DNA from 4 places in the Sulfoacidibacillus ferrooxidans genome. Region 1 is predicted to be linked to each of the others. Evidence: riboswitches for the same ligand, from Rfam matches in the RefSeq annotation. Region 1 holds a riboswitch; each other region holds the start of a gene.
The links. Region 1 has a riboswitch for cyclic di-AMP ahead of MM817_RS06290 (C40 family peptidase). Riboswitches for the same ligand answer to the same signal wherever they lie in the genome.
Positions count from the first base shown of each region.

Region 2: it holds a riboswitch for cyclic di-AMP, as region 1 does, so the genes downstream of both, MM817_RS12835 (hypothetical protein) here and MM817_RS06290 (C40 family peptidase) in region 1, are expected to answer to the same signal.
Region 3: it holds a riboswitch for cyclic di-AMP, as region 1 does, so the genes downstream of both, MM817_RS00790 (C40 family peptidase) here and MM817_RS06290 (C40 family peptidase) in region 1, are expected to answer to the same signal.
Region 4: it holds a riboswitch for cyclic di-AMP, as region 1 does, so the genes downstream of both, MM817_RS06165 (LysM peptidoglycan-binding domain-containing protein) here and MM817_RS06290 (C40 family peptidase) in region 1, are expected to answer to the same signal.

Region 1 covers NZ_JALBUF010000003.1:5,060-9,250, forward strand. Annotated here, with positions in the region: gene MM817_RS06280 (methyl-accepting chemotaxis protein) at 1-1,153, opposite strand, end outside; gene MM817_RS06285 (hypothetical protein) at 1,383-1,850, shown strand; cyclic di-AMP (ydaO/yuaA leader) riboswitch at 1,943-2,084, shown strand; gene MM817_RS06290 (C40 family peptidase) at 2,094-3,023, shown strand; gene MM817_RS06295 (spore coat protein) at 3,096-3,365, opposite strand; gene MM817_RS06300 (hypothetical protein) at 3,355-3,600, opposite strand; gene MM817_RS06305 (hypothetical protein) at 3,780-4,190, shown strand.
Region 2 covers NZ_JALBUF010000011.1:28,857-33,047, reverse strand. Annotated here, with positions in the region: gene MM817_RS12845 (helicase-associated domain-containing protein) at 1-1,498, shown strand, start outside; gene MM817_RS12840 (YpiB family protein) at 1,677-2,231, shown strand; cyclic di-AMP (ydaO/yuaA leader) riboswitch at 2,305-2,438, shown strand; gene MM817_RS12835 (hypothetical protein) at 2,545-3,030, shown strand; gene MM817_RS12830 (creatininase family protein) at 3,127-3,783, shown strand; gene MM817_RS12825 (DUF1405 domain-containing protein) at 3,848-4,191, shown strand, end outside.
Region 3 covers NZ_JALBUF010000001.1:131,928-136,118, reverse strand. Annotated here, with positions in the region: gene MM817_RS00805 (class I SAM-dependent DNA methyltransferase) at 1-134, shown strand, start outside; gene mntR (transcriptional regulator MntR) at 154-609, opposite strand; gene MM817_RS00795 (helix-hairpin-helix domain-containing protein) at 812-1,483, shown strand; gene MM817_RS00790 (C40 family peptidase) at 1,569-2,249, opposite strand; cyclic di-AMP (ydaO/yuaA leader) riboswitch at 2,254-2,390, opposite strand; gene MM817_RS17165 (ComEC/Rec2 family competence protein) at 2,467-4,128, shown strand; gene MM817_RS00780 (hypothetical protein) at 4,169-4,191, shown strand, end outside.
Region 4 covers NZ_JALBUF010000002.1:311,099-315,289, reverse strand. Annotated here, with positions in the region: gene MM817_RS06180 (DedA family protein) at 1-305, shown strand, start outside; gene MM817_RS06175 (HesB/IscA family protein) at 362-712, opposite strand; gene bcp (thioredoxin-dependent thiol peroxidase) at 872-1,339, opposite strand; gene MM817_RS06165 (LysM peptidoglycan-binding domain-containing protein) at 1,385-2,302, opposite strand; cyclic di-AMP (ydaO/yuaA leader) riboswitch at 2,304-2,433, opposite strand; gene MM817_RS06160 (aminotransferase class I/II-fold pyridoxal phosphate-dependent enzyme) at 2,495-3,958, opposite strand; gene MM817_RS06155 (YwhD family protein) at 3,963-4,191, opposite strand, start outside.

The DNA.
Region 1 (4,191 bases):
TTGCATCATCTTCTAGTTGGCGCATGGTTTGAGCAATACCCGCTACATCATCACGTACTGTACGCATTTGTTCTGTAGCAATATCTGCATTCGCTTGACCATCATTGGCTTTAGATACATGTAAAAGTGATTGCTCTCTCAAATGTTTGGTGAAATCCGTCATTTTAGCCATTTCCTTCGTCATAGTTAAAGCCTGACTTGATGCGGATTCCGCCTTTTCTTGCTGCTCATATGCCCCTTTTGCTACTTGTTGCACATATAGGGTAGATTGTTCTACTGCATGTGCAGTTTCTTGGGCACTTGCTGTAAATTCTTCTGAAGCAGCAGTCAATTGCATCGCTGTTTCTTGGATTCCTATAATCATTCTTCGCATTTCACTTGCCATAACGTAGAGGTGATCTGCAAGCATTCCTAAATCGTCTTTACGCTTATATGGCAAAGTGCGTTTGGCAAAATTACCTTTTGCCATTAAGTTAGCTTCATTAGACAAGTATGCAATGGGGCGAACCAGATATCGGATGTACAACAAACTACCTGCACTCCCGATAATCACAAGTATTAGCGTACATAAAGAAACGAATGAAAGCGTGTTTGCTTCTGAATTTGTGGCTTTAAAAAATGCCTGAATACTTGTTTGTGCTAAAGAACTAATATTTTGCAAATCTGAAGTCACTTCATTAGAAACGTTACTATTTGTTACATACATTGTTGTCGCTGCAAGCGCATGATTTGTTTCATTATTTTTATCAACAATATTCCAATAACTCTCATATCCCTGTGCTGCGAGAGAAGCTTGCTGTACCATAGCACGCTCCTTAGGAGAGAGGAATGGAAGTGTTTTCATTGCTTGTAAGGATTGGTTAAGTTGTGCTTCACCTTGTAATACTTGTTGCAGTGTTTGAGAATATAGTGACTTTGAAAGTGAAGTACCTTCTAATCCTACAAGCATATTCGATTGGTCATCCATATTTAAAAAACCGATAAATGCATTATTGGATAAATCAAGCAACTCCATTTTTTCATTTTTTAATTGAGCAACATGCGTCTTTTCCTGTTGACTCATTGAAAATGTAATTAAGTTAACGATCAGTACGGATAATGCCATGAGAATCCATACCATAATGAGTTTTTGAGCAACTGTTAATGTTTTCAAAATAAACCTCCAACTATTTTTAAGATTGTTTCAATATATACATTCAAAACTATAATCATCATAAGATGTTAGTAATTTGTCAAAAATATCTTTACCAAATTATATAACAAGAGGATCACCTAATGCTAGTGACGTACACTTATAAATGATTATTTTCTATATCATCTTTTTTGTTTTATATTGTCCTTTTTATGGAATACTTTTAATGAAATCATTCAGGAGGGATTCCATGGATCGTCGCATCTTTGCATTAGGCCGTCATATGCTATTATTTATTCGTTGGGCCATCGTCGCTTTAATACTTTTTACCCTCGTCATGGGCGTGATTGGGTTTGCTGCGCAGTGGGGTGAATTTTTATTTCATCCAGAATTATTTTTAACAAATTACAGAAAAATGACAGAAGATATCTTCTCTTTGTTACTTGTCTATGAAATTTTAGATCTAATTCGCACCTTATCTCCAAATCGCCTTATGGATGTCATCTTAACTGTACTTGCACGAAAAATATTACTTTCAATGAATGATGAACATCTTGCTATAGAAGTCGGAGCATTTTGCCTGATCCTTATTGTACGACTTCTTTGGACGCGTTATGGCGGGCTAAATGAAGATGCGAATCCAATGTTTTTAGAAACCACCCGCACTGTCAAAAAAGAAGTTACGCAAAAACATACTGAGCAAGTTTCAGATACATAATAAATTCATCTGCTATTGTAATCAGACATTATTAACCGTATTATTCCTCTCATTCTATATATTTTGCAATGTGTTTATCCATCTCTCATGTTAACCTACTCGTGCCGAATCTTCGCAAAGAAGTACGGGGGAGTCGTATTGTCTGTACAGCAGACTCGGGGTGAATCCATGAGATGGGCCGATCCTTTGTTCCCTAACCCGACAATTAACCTCGGAGGCTACTACAAAGGAGGCCATCAAAACATGCAACTAACGACTAAAAAAACACTCACTACATTAATTGGATCAGGTATTTTAATGAGCACGATAGCATTTCCATTTATGTCTAGTTTCCCGCTTGCATTCGCCTCTACGATGGCAACAGAGTCATCATCGCAGGCTGTCGTTGTACACGCCGCGTACCTTAAAACTTCTCCACACTTAGGAACGTATAATGAGATTCAGTTAGTTCAAGTTGGGACAAACCTTCAAGTGTTAAGTGCTACTCGTTACTGGCTACATGTACAACTTCCTGATGGAACCATTGGTTATATTACAGCTGATCATTATTATGTTTCACAATTTTCAACTTCCAGCATCCCTTCATCGAATGGTGGTCAGTCACAAACACATTCAGTAACTAGTACAGCTACGGTGACTCAAAGCGTTCCTGTTAACAGCAGTAGTACACAGCAAGCTACTGGGTATACGCAACACAATGATTCTTCAGGTAGTATTCTTCCACCTGGCGTAACAATTGATCCGAACATCCAACCGTTGGTACCTCTTACTGCAAGTTATGCTGCAAAATTACAAGCTGTGGAACAGATTGCAACAAGCAAGTTGGGTACTCCTTATATTTGGGGACACAATGAAGACAGAGGGCAATACGGATTTGACTGTTCAAATTTTGTGCAATATGTTTTTCATGAAGCGTTAGGGTATGATTTTTCTAGCTCCTCTAAAGTGCAATTTGAGCGCATTGGATGGAATATACCTATTTCACAAATGCAACCTGGCGATGAATTATTTTTCTCCGATACGACGAACCCATCTGGATCAGCTCATGTTGGCATCTATATTGGACATGGTGAGATGATCGAAGAAGGCGGCGGGCTAGGTAAAGTTGGTTATTTATCAATTGATCATGGTTTCTGGAGTCATCATTTAGTAGCTGTTCATCAAATGTTTTAGTTTCTTATAATACTTGATAAACACAAGGTGTCGTCTAAAGAGTACATTGCTCTTTAGACGACACCTTTCTTGTCAACTCATTTGATATACCCACTGGGCTAAGCGCGCATCATGTCTCATTTGTGTTTCCATATCGTATGCGTCATACCATCCTCGTTGTGCTGCCAAATCAGCCAACATAGCATGAAAATCTGCAGCAGTTTGAAACTGGTTAGAAAATACTTCTCGCACCTCTGGTGTGGCAGCCTCCATCAAGGCAGATGCACTGTTTTGCATGGCTAATTTGGTTGTAAGGAGTAGGTCTAACACTATCATTCGTGTAATGATTTCTTTATTTTCCATACTCAGACCCCTTATAAATATAGTCACTTGGCAGGAGTAAAGGGCGACGTTGCAATAGTGTAACGAGATTCCACATTCCCTCTTTAGCATCTACCACATGGGCTTCGATTAACTCCTTTAGTTCTTGGTCATGGACCTCATGAATAGCTTGATGGCATTTCCATAGTCCAACGCTTGTTTCCAACAGCAATTCATGAACCATCAAGGCCTCGTGAACACTTATACGGTAACTCAATTTTCTATCCCCTTTGTTCAAAAGTACATATGTTCACACGACTATAGCCTATGCACTTCATAAAAAAATGCGCATGAGTATGCAAATTGGGCGAAACCATCATTTTTTACCAAGACAGGAGACCAAATAGATTTTACTGAGTATGATGAGATATCTTGAAAAAAGGGAGAGTTTAACACATGCAACCATCGAATGGATCTTCTTCACAAAACACGCACCTAGAGGAATTAATGACGAGGAATTATGACCAAACACAGGAAGATATGAGACAATTACGGGCTGCTTTACGTAAATTATATAGCAAAATCGAAAAAACACAGGCACTTATACCAAATGATCCAGAACCATTCACTTTAAGATCAGTGACCCCTCAAGAGAAAATTCAAATTATTCGTTACGTCAGGGAAAATGTCGAACGGTTTAACGAAGCAACAGAACGTTTAACATCAATACATCAAGATTTGCAGGGCTGGAAAGATTTTAGATCAGAATTGCAGGAAGTAAAAGAACAACTTAAGAATTGGCAGACATCTCAAGTAACAAACATTCTCAATACTGAGACACAAGATTCAAAAACTATGGTTCCGTAGT
Region 2 (4,191 bases), on a different contig from region 1:
TCCACAGTATGTAATTGAAAGAATGGCTACTTTATCTCCCATTCTTCGCCAAGCTCTCGAAGAGATTGCGTTAGAAGGGAGAAACCAATTTGCAAAATCCGAGCTACTCACGATATTGAGAAGACAACGGTCGGCAACTACAAAAAATGAACAAACTTCAGTATCTATGATTTTAAATGAGCTACTTGAAGAGGGCATTCTCTTTGAAACAGGAACTCCCTCACAGAGAACATATCGTTGTCCAACAGAGATATTAAAATATATTGTACATTATGAAACGCAGCAGTTGCGCCAATCTGTTCAGACGAGTATGTATGAACCTAAATGGATACGAACAGATCAAGGTACTCTTGCACGTGACGCTGTTACCTTTTTGCTGTTTCTAGCACGACACGAAGTAAAGCTGACTCAAGAAGGTGTCATTTTTAAACGCCAACAAATGCAAATTTTTCAGTTATTTGAAGTGCAAGAAGAACCACTCTCTGTGCATGTTGGATTTCGCTTTGGATATGGGCGTAGATTTCATGATTATCCAGATCGTTTTGCTATGATTTATGATCACCTATATGAAGAAGGATGCATTATTGAAGACGACTCAGGTTCTCTTATCATAGATGAAGTTAAAAGTGGTATTTATATGACGGAATCAGAAGAAAGCCGTGCAAAGAAGTTATTTCAGTTTTATATGCGGACATACCGCATATCAATACCAACGCTTGGACGGATTGTATCGAGAATTGCTAAATTTTCATCCAAAGCATGGGTATTTAAACAATCACTTGAGGATGAACTTTTGCATTTTATTGATAACTTTTATTATGAGTCAAAAGAGATTGTTTATCGACAACGCATCTTACAAATGCTTGTATATCTTGGATTTCTTGCAGAGGGTCGTGATCTTTCTCAAGATCTTTTATACCAATTAACGCCTCTAGGCGAACGCTTTGTGCATTCTTCCGACATACTAGATGATGGACTCTCAGGTGAAGAATCTTTTATTCTCAAAAAAGCAGTTATTGAACCTACTTTTGATATTTTAGTACCCAAAGAGGCTGATAGCACATACGCTTTTGAACTGCAGAAAATTGCGGAACCAATTAGTCGAGATCGTATGAACGTATATCGACTTACGCGAGAGAGTATTTATCACGCCCTGCTAAGTGGTTGGGATATGGAGAAAATGTATGAATTTCTTCGCACAATTAGCGGTGCTGAGATCCCTGCAAATGTGCAGCGCTCCATACGTGATTGGTGTCAGGAGTATGGAAAGGTTAAGCTTCACATATCGTGCGTAATCTCATGTCATGATCCATTGGTGTCAAACACCATTGAGCAACTTCAACCTATTGCAAAGAGGATGCCACAGCGGTTAAGTGAGCATCATTTAGCTTTTTTACCAGACGATGCTCCTGACTTACTTGCCTTACTATTGAAACTTGGATATCTGGTGTCTTATCCTCCGGAAATGGAGCAAATAGTAAAAAAAAGAAGTCGTTAGCTATTAATAGTGTATTTTAACTTTTATATTCTAAAAAATGCCATACCATCGGCATTTTTTTTCGTTTATAAGCACATTGCAGGAAAGCGACAAGGCATTGGCGAATACAACAATATAAAGAAGTAAACATTCAAACTCTTATGCTTATTGTGGGAAGGTCAACGGGAGGCGAACCATCATGAAAAGTGTGATAACGGTCGCAGATAAAAAGCAATTCATCAAATGGTTTTTAGAACGATATGAATTGCGTAACCCTGAAGCAGAATGGCTACTTCAATATTTGGCATCTAATGATCAGCTACTTGCCAAAGTTCATTTTACTGAACAATTTAAAAATGTTCACAAATCATTGTTGATGTCGACAACTTGCGTACAAATGACAGGATTTAAATTTTATAAAAATAAACGTGTGACATCTGACGTAGAAAAGGCTTTTCTTGATGTTCATAGTCATCCAGAAGAAGATGTGTATATCACACTCTATTATCGTCAACGGAGTGATTGTGTACACTATCTACAAGTAATAGAATCTGTTCAGGAGCCAGTTCGAAAAACAACACCCACAGATATTCTAATGGAATTGCAAGTAGACTTATTGCTAGATCACATTGAAAACATCCATTATACGAAACAATTGAAGATTGCGATTGATCAGGCTTTGGATGAAGGTGATCGTGAAACATTTATGAAACTAAGTGCAAACTATCAAGCGATTGTCTGCAATGTTCATTAACGAGACTCAATTACCCATTGTCGTTTAACTAAAAGAGATGTATGATATGAAATGTAGTATTCTTTTTCAGTTTCATATTGTAGCGCTCAATTCCGAACTTCGGAAGCGGGGGAACCAGTTTCTTGGGGTGAATCGAATCTTTTGATTCGTAGGGCGGCTCTCAGCCCGAATCCGACAGCTAACCTCGTAAGCGGAAAGAGAGGTGGATGGTTATGCCGATAACCACTTCCTTTTTACTCGCGCTTCCGTGACCGATTGATCGTCACGGTTTTTGTTTTGTTTATGCGTGTAAATACGAAAAGGGGAGATTGACATGACTTTATTACATGACATTCAAGAAGGTGTAAGGCACGGCATTGAACTAGAAGGAACATCTTCAGAAACTTGTATTTGCTCTGTTGTTACTCACGAAGTGACTATGTATTGCAATACAATGTCAAGGGCAGAAGATGTAGTACGAGAGATTTCCTCTATCGCGCAACACGCTATTATGGGCGTTCTTTCTAGCTTAGTTCCTTTGCACAGTTTTGCCGTATCTGAAACCACACGCGGTGTACTGCATGGTCTGGTCTGTGCAGGACTTGATGTCTCGTATGTGACACGTTCAGTTAGCCAAGGTATTCGAGAGGCTCTTTCTATGAACGATCGCTATTCACCTGAGATGGAGCAAGCTATACACCAAGGGATTCGTCAAACTCTACATGATCTTGGCATGAAACGCTTAGAGGATGATCGGGCTCTTGATTTACCAGGTTATTTTGTTAACCAATCGGCAACTTTCGGTGAGGCTAGATTTTAACTGCACTTTAGTCAGAAGTTAATAGATGAATAAGGGTAGGAGCGCAATATTAAGGCTCCTATTTTTTATGAGATGATGAATGAAGGAGAAAGCGATATGCGTTTTGAAGAATTTTCACTAAGCCAGATCGAAGAAAATTACCGGCATCTTGACACTGTGCTATTGACAGTAGGTGGCTTGACATGGCGCCCATCTCATCTACCTGTAGGCACTACATGGTATATATTAAGGAAGCTACGCGACGAGGTAGAGATGGCAAAAGGAGATCGAATTCTTACTCTTCCTTTGCAATCCATTGATACCACATTTGATGATACTGCGGTTGTTCAGTTGCAAAAAGAAGCTTTTAGTCAAATCATCCATCGTTATATCCATGAATTAACACGTCATTTTCAATTTCGTCGATTGATCCTATTGACAGATAGTCTTTATAAAGAACAACTAGTGATGCAAACCCTTCTTACAGCAGATAGTCAATTAGACATGATGTCCTTTATATGGTGGCGTGACGGACAATTACAAGAGGCATTGTCATCTACTTCATATAAAAATGTTTCTAAAGAATTTTATCCTTCTGGTGAATGGGAAACATCGCTCATGATGGCGCTCGCTGACCATCTGGTTGTTCGCGATCCAGCTAGCCTCACGCGCTATCTGGCACAGGGTTCAAATGCTAAGCTAGGATCCATGATGTGGGGTCACTTATCGCAGCAACTAAGTGAAAAGGTTGGTCAATTTATCGCTCTTGCATGATGCACGTCTGCATGACACCCTACCCTCTTTGGAACACTAGAGGGCAGGGGTGACTATAGTGCAAATGATAGTAGATTCGATTCTAAGGATTCTTCATAAGCGCTCTGTATGGAAAGGTATTGGTGCACTTAATGCTATTGGTACTGTGTTTGGTTTCATGTGGTACCGTGGACAGGTAGACCACACCTTATTTTATTTGCGAATCTTCGTTCCAGATAGTCCTGTCGCTGCGTTGTTCTTTACTTTAGCCATATGTGGCATCCTTTGGCCACCGGCTTCCCATCTATTGAGAGAGGCGATTACATTTCTATTTGCGTTAGGAGTTACTTCACTCTTTCAATATGGTCTATGGGCTGTTATTGTGTTAACCGATGGTTTTTTTTATTTGCATAGTTTACCACTTGAGGG
Region 3 (4,191 bases), on a different contig from region 1:
TGGACTGTGTACCTGTGGATGTCGTTCAATTTGCAAAGTGGACTGAAGAAGAGCAATATGCGCAAGTACAGCAATTAGAAAAACAGCTTTCTCTTTATCAAGCCGAGCGTTTTGTGTTTTTTGCCCATCGGTAACTCCTGACATGAGAGCAGATTATATCTCTGCGCTTGTGTCAGGAGTATCTTTTTTTGCGTGCGTTGTTTTATGAGTGTGATGAGCTAATGCGGTTACATACTCTGGATGACACTCAAAAAAGTTGACGAGGTTCGTTAATGCTTTTACGGTTTGTGGACTCACATGATGCTCAATCCCCTCGACATCTACCTGAATCGTTTCTTCCGTAATACCGAGCATGCGCAGTAACTCTGCAAGCATGGAGTGGCGTTGTTTCATTGCTCGCCCCATCTGTTCTCCGGATTTAGTGAGAATGATTCCGCGATACTTTTCATAAGTCACGTATTCGTATTCGTCTAGTTTTTGAATCATTTTTGTCACTGAGGAAGGTTGTACGGCGAGAGAAGTGGCAATATCTGAAACTCGAGCATACCCCTTGTCCTTCATCAGTTCATAGATTTTTTCTAAATAGTCTTCCATGCTAGGCGTAAGCATGCAGTCGCCCACTTTCACTGAGATTCTGCATTATTGTACTACAAATGCTCTGAGATTGCATAAATCATGCGCAATCAGTTGCAGCTATGGTTCATAGAAAGGCTTTAACTTACGATTTTGGATGATAGCATTTAGTAAAAAGGAATTTTGCTTCTTCTTGCGAACAGGATGTTATGAAGTATACGCAAGTGGAGGTGGGATTGTGCATAGTGCCGGTATTGGCAAACGCGTGATTGTGTATTTATTTGGGGGAATTCTCGTTATTGCTTGGGGATTATATTTTTTTATGCCACACGGACAAACTGCATCAGTCACCATGAGTACCCCTTATGAACACAAACAGAGTGTACCTTTGGTCACAGTGACTACATCACCTGATGTGATGACAGTGTATGTAGTCGGTGCAGTACGTCATCCCGGTCTCTATAAGCTGCCACTTGATGCGCGTGTAAGTGCGGCATTAAAGGTAGCGGGCGGTCCAACAAATTCTGCAGATCTCTATGCAATTAATTTAGCAGCTATCGTAGAGGATGGTATGCAGATCGTCGTTCCAAATGTAAGTCAGGTGGCAAGTAATGGGGGAACATCTGCTTTATTAACAACAGGGACAGTAGCAACGAATTCTTTACAAAGTACGGATACAAAAAGAAGTAGGCATCGAAATGGTAAATTACAACCGGGAGAACGCATTCAGCTCAATCAGGCGAGCTTAGCCACGTTGATGGAAATACCGGGAATAGGAAAGAAAAAGGCAGAAAATATCTTAACGTATAAAGCTATTCATGGCGCGTTTTCGTCTCTTATGCAGTTGCAATCAGTTCAGGGTATTGGTCCAAGGTTATTGGCTAAAATACTGCCTTATGTGACTTTATAATGAGATAAAAGGATGCACAGTACATAAAGTACGTGCATCCTCAAAGGTTTATTGATTTGTTTAGTGTAGGTAGTCAATATGCAAGTTAGTTTAACAAGCTTCTTGCAGTAACATATCGACTACTCCAGTAATAGGGGTTGTTAATATTGTCTATCTCTACATCTGTACTTGCTGCATCAACAAACAAACCGTTTCCCATATAGATACCTACATGAGAAATCCCATATCCCATCGTATGGAAAAATACGAGATCGCCAGGTTGTAAGTCTTCTTTAGCGACATATGTACCAACAGTTGCTTGCGCTGCCGCTGTGCGCGGAATATCCATGCCGAATTGTTTATACACATATTGTGCAAAACCTGAGCAATCGAAGCCAGAAGGACTAGTACCACCCCACACATAAGGGTCGCCTAAATACGTAAGTGCTTTTTGTACAATTTGCTCACCAAGCGTATGTGCAGCATCAGACTTGATGTCATCAAAAACAGAATACGTTACAGCGTCATTTGATCCGAGTTTTCTTTCTTTTTTGAACTCAATGACAGCATGTGCAGTACGGGGCCCGTAATAATCTGTTACTTTGACTGACTTAGGGTAATCGTGAAGAACTTTTAAATCAGTCTTTAATGTGGCTACTGCCGGACCTTGCACACCAGCTTTCATAATCACTGAACTGGTAGATGCAAAGGCGGGATTTGCCAACAACAAAGTTGCAGCTGCCGTCCCAATAATAGATAGGGACGCAACCCATGTGGATATGCGCAAAGAATAGGCCCCTTTCGTCTGCCTTCGAGGTTAGTTGACGGGTTAGGGCTGAAAGGTTGCCCCTCTGAAAGCTTCAGATTCACCCCGCGGTGTTGCGTCCCCCGTACCGGTCAGAGTCACCGGATTCGGCAATATCACTCTTGGCTATAATTCTATCAGTTACGACATAGTGTGACAACAGTAAATTTGAGATTTTATAAGTTTAGGAGAGATTCGTGTGTATCGGATCATCGCGTATCTCAGTTTGGCATTTTGTCTGGGTGCTTTGTTGGATGTGTGGGATAGGGATTTTATGGTTTATATGAGTGTTTTAATTGGTATAAGCATGGTGCTTTTGTTGCAAATTAGTGTACTTTTCATGAACAAAGGGAATGTGGTAACTATATATACACGTAAGATAAGCAAGCTACTGATTGTATGGAGACAATGGAGCTTAGGACCTACACTCTTACTATGTGTAGCGCTTCTTTTATGTATGGCAATAGGAACGGCTACAGCTCATGATGAGCAAAGTTCCCGTCGTATAGCTGCGTATTCCCTGCTAACTCTCGCAGCTAGTCACACAGGTGAGATTAATGCTGTAGTTAGCATTGTAGGGGAAATTGAAAGCACTCCAAAATCATTACAGATGCCGTGCAGAGTGTTGGCAGTGTATACAATGTCTGGTTTACAACAGCTACCCAATCAACCGATCGTGTGGGTGCAAATATATGATGGGTCTATTCGTCGTCATGCAACTCCTGGTGGAGTATCACAAAGTCATACCATTGCAGAGTATTATTCACAGATCAACGAGCTACATGCAGGGGCAGTGATCAGTCTTTTTATGCGAGTGAAACGAGTGCCAAAGGGACCATTTGCTATAGCACTTTTGCGTAAGGGGATCATGCTACTCGGAGATTCATCGCAATACAGCGTATCCTTGATGAGAGGTGGTGCACGGCCATTTTGGGATGTGGATGCATTACAGGGTCAATTGCTGGGATGGATTAAGTCTCGTGTGGATGCTAGTTATGGACAAGTTGCAAGCACTTTTTTATTATCCTTTGCCATTGGGGACCGCACAGAAATGAATCGGCAAGTGTTGCAAGTCTTCACATCACTTGGTATTATACACGCTTTTGTAGCATCGGGAGCTACGATTCGAATGACGATAGCTCCTGTAGTAACCAGGTTGCAGAAATGGCTAAAAATCTCTGCATGGTGGTATCCAATTGCAATATGTAGTACGGTCATGCTCGTGTTTTGCACAGGATTTGCACCACCTGCTGTGCGCGCTGGGATTGTTTATGGATACGAACTTTCAGCTGTTGCAATGAAAAGACCTTATGATCGTTTCACTGCAAATGCGGTGTCACTCGTCTGGATTACGCTCATAGAGCCACATTTGTTGGTTGATCCAGGTGTCGTATTATCCTACGGTGCAGCCACGACACTAGCGCTACTGCCAAGAAAGGTCCATATATACATCGGTCGTGTGATTACATGGCCTTCTGTGCGACATGTCGTTAGTCGAGGGATCGCTGGACAAATCGGTATCATGCCGCTTGTTGCGGAGGAATTTGGGCAATTACCGTATTTTTCATTGTTAATTAATCTTTTTTTGTATCCCCTATTGGAGTGGGTAATACCTATCTCATTTGTATTATGTACGATCGCCTGTATCGATCCGCGTATGATGGTGCCTATAGAACCTGAGATAGCACAAGTTGCGCATATATTGAGTACACAAATACTTGCTATGCGGGCGTACCCTCTCTCACTTCATTTTACAAAACCGCCCATATGGATACTGATGATGTATTATACTGCGATTTTGTTTCCTTTTTATAGTGTCACTCGGTATATTTTTGGCAAAGTCAGCAAATACTTTGTATAGGTGTTCGATCTATGACTTACAAAATGGGGAAGGTGATGAAATGATTTTTACAGAAGCACCTGA
Region 4 (4,191 bases), on a different contig from region 1:
CAAAGTATGGTGCCATCACCGTACTCATTGGACGCCTCTTACCAGCCATTCGTACATTTATCTCTTTACCAGCAGGGATTGCTAACATGAAGATGGGTAAGTTCCTTTTGTTTACTACGATCGGAAGTGCGCCTTGGGTCTATCTATTGACGCTTCTCGGGTATCAGCTAGGAGGGCATTGGTCAAGCATCGATCAGCACACATCTGCACTCTCGTATCTATTTGCAGCTTTATTACTTGTACTGATTGCATTCTTTTGGTGGAGGAATCGTCCAGCGGCACATCGCCGTAACGACACCCACTGACACGTGCACGCGCTGGCAGCAAAAAGGTGAGTTCTCAAGAGAACTCACCTTTTTGCTTATGAACAACTACCTGGTGTTCCTTGATTATCCTTCGTATGGAAGCTTGAACCGCATCCACAACTTGACACTGCATTTGGATTCACGATCTTAAACCCCTTACCAGATAGCCCATCGACATAATCAATTTCTGAGCCATCGATGAACGGAAGACTTGCCTCATCCACCAATAAAGGCACACCTTCTTGCAATAAGAGTAAATCTGATTCTTTTTTCATATCAAGCGCCATCCCATAACTAAAACCAGAACATCCACCCGGTTTCACAAAGATACGCAAACCCATATCTTCCTCTTTGTCAGAAAGAAGATCCTTGACTACACTTGCTGCTTCCATAGTTAGTGTTACCATAGTCGACTCCCCCTTGCATTACTATCTTTATATTACATCGCCGCACTGAAGAGTTCCACTGTTTCCTCGTGAACAAATACACACGCTGTCGTTCACAATATACAAACCTCCCTCAAAGAGCGACAGAGTCGTTTTATTGAGAGAGGTTTGTATATGCTCTTACATCATCTTCTTCACATCTTCAAGCACTTTTGCGGCGTGCCCTTCTACCTTTACCTTAGGGTAAATATGAGCGATCTTCCCAGACGCATCGATTATGAATGTCGTCCGTTCAATACCCATATAGGACTTACCGTACATTTTCTTTTCTTTGTATACTCCGTACGCTTCACACACTATAGCGTCTGGATCAGACACCAGCGGATATGTAAAGCTGTACTTTTGGGAAAACTTCTCATGCGATTCCATACTGTCTGTGCTAATCCCTAGCACTACGGCACCAAGTTCCGTAAACTCCGGTAGGAGCGACTGAAACTCATTGGCCTCTTGCGTTCAACCAGGTGTTAAATCTTTAGGGTAAAAAAACAATACAACAGGATGGCCCTTTTGTGCACTTAATTGAATCGTTTGACCTCCTGTTGCATCGAGTGTAAAATCCGGTGCAACTTGTCCAACTTGAATCTCCATATGGTTCCTCCTTTTGATCGTCCGATCATCTAGAGTATACCGAATTTATTTGGAAATCACCTGCACTTTGACATTTTCCATTCCAAATTGATCGGCTTGACTCGCCGTAGGTAGAAAAATGTCAATTCTATTCCCTACGATAGCTCCACCTTCATCATTGGCTGTGGCATAAAATCCACCACTCGGCAGTGCAGAATCGGAATATCCGCTAATAAATAATTTTGAACCAAGCGGAATCACAGAAGGATCAACTGCTACATCGCCGAATTGCAAAGGTTGTCCAAAATAATTTACAGCGCCCCACGGTCCGTTGCTCGCAGCTGATGCATCATAGGAAGTAGCGAGCATGGTGATGGTTGTAGGTGTAGCTGCTGATGGTTGTTGTTGTGCTTGTTGTGCTTGTGGTGCTGTAGCCGATGCTTGTGCAACTGGTGCAGTTGCCTCTACCTTTGCTTGTGCAACTGCTACAGGTGCAGATTCATTCTGTGGAGCTGTCACGGTTTGCGGCGTTGCTTGTACAACAGCAGAGCTTGTGCTATTTGTTGCCTGATTCGCAGGGAATGTTTGCTTACTTCCTGTTGCGATAAGTAAGGACTGACCAGGATAAATCTGATTTGAGTTCAGGCCATTTAATTGTTTTATTGATGCTACACTCGTATCATAACGATTTGCGATATACCACAAACTGTCACCTGCATCTACTAGATAAAGTAACGGCATTGCCATCACTTCTCCAGGATAAATCACACTACTATTTGTCAGGTCATTGACCGCTTCAAAGTTTTGCAGGCTCACTTGCGATTGGGCTGCAATTGAGTAAGGAGAATCATTTGGCTTTACTATATAAGGACCTATAGGTACCGTTGCAGCAAAGGCACTTACACTTGAACCCAATAATAATCCAGCGCTCAACAGCGCTACAGTCGTCTTTTTTACTGCAGAAATTTTGAAGTGTATACCCATAAAGGCCTCCTTGGCTTCCGGAGTTAGCTGACGGGTTCGGGCGAAGGTTGCCCGCTCACAATCGTAAGTTCACCCCAAAGCACTCGGTTCCTCCGTACGCATGTTTGCATGCGATTCAGCTTGTGATGCCGTAAACTATACAGGACACGACAGCGCTCTGCCTAGGCGTAAATCATTCCATGGTAAAAACTATCATCTCTTAACTACACGAACAGTGGCAATCGTAGGATCATCTGGCCCCTGAACGGGAAGTCCAGCACGCAAATTTTCTTCAATATATTCTACGTTATCCACAGTAACCACTTCACCTGGCAATAACACTGGAATCCCAGGAGGATACACTTTAATCACGTCAGCGATGATTCTGCCAATCGAATCTTGCAACCGCACTACTTCCGTATCCGCATAAAAGGCATCGCGTGGATTCATAGCTAGTACTGGAGTGGATGGAACAACGATATTAATTTTATGATGATGCTGTAATAATTCTCGTTTTGCAATCTCTTGGATGGCTGTAATGAGCGAATCAATATTGCTCTTTGTATCGCCAAAGGAGATGACACACAGCACATTATATAAATCGGATAATTCAACCTCAATATTATAGGTTTCTCGAAGAATGACTTCGACTTCAAATCCTGATAATCCAATATCCGCCACGCGAATCGTCAATTTTAATGGATCAAACGCAAAGGTAGCCGATGATTGTAGGATCTCTTTTCCAAAGCAATAGATGCCCGGAATCTGATTCAATCGCTCTCTCGCATCCTGCGCTATAGTCATCGCCCGATCTAGCATTTCGCGCCCATGCATGGCTAGTTGGCGTCTGGCTGCGTCTAAAGAGGCCAACAGAATATAGGACGTAGAAGTAGTTGTTAGCAGGGATAGGATAGAATGCACATGTCTTGCTCGAACGAGCCCTTCACGCACATTTAAAACGGAGCTCTGTGTCAATGATCCCCCTAGCTTATGAACACTAGTAGCCGCAAGGTCACATCCTGACTCCATGGCTGACGGTGGGAGTAATTCGTGAAAATGGGTGTGTACCCCGTGTGCTTCATCTACTAAAACAACAACGCCTCGTTCATGTGCAATCTCAGCAATCGCGCGCAAGTCCGTCGCCACGCCAAAATAGGTGGGATTGATCAGTAAAACTGCTTTCACATGTGGATGGCGCTGTAATCCCTCCACTACCGATTCCACTCTTACGCCGTGAGCAATACCTAGTTGCAAATCAACTTCAGGTTGTAAAAAATAGGGCCGTGCTCCAGAGAGAATAATGGCAGACAATACAGAAGTATGAATATTGCGTGGAACTAGAATCTCATCTCCAGGCCCAACGACAGCCATAATCATGGCCATAATCGCGCCACTTGTGCCCTGAACTGAAAAAAAAGTAGCATCGGCTCCAAATGCTTTTGCTGCCAACTTTTGTGCTTGATCGATAATCCCCGTTGGATGATGCAAATCATCCAACGGCCCAATATTGATCAGATCAATACTAAGCGCGCGGTCCCCTAAAAATTCGCGAAATTCCGGATCCATCGCTATCCCCGTTTTATGTCCCGGGATGTGGAATTGAATAGGATGACGCTCAGCATGTGCGCGCAATGCTGAAAAAAGAGGTGTTTGTGACTGATCTGACAAGTTGTACACATCCTTACTCTTGCGCAAAAGAGGACTCCTCTGAGAATGCCGATAAAAATACGTCAGAGGCATGTTCATATAAGTCGGGCCTAAATTCACGCACAAATTTTTGTAATAACTTATATTCGCTAGGTTCTAAACTCGTAATATCCACTTTACCCTTCACTGCTTTTTCCATTTGGTTAACCTGTACAGCTAGGTTCTTGTAACCGCTAGCTGATTCTTCGTCCACGAAGTAATCA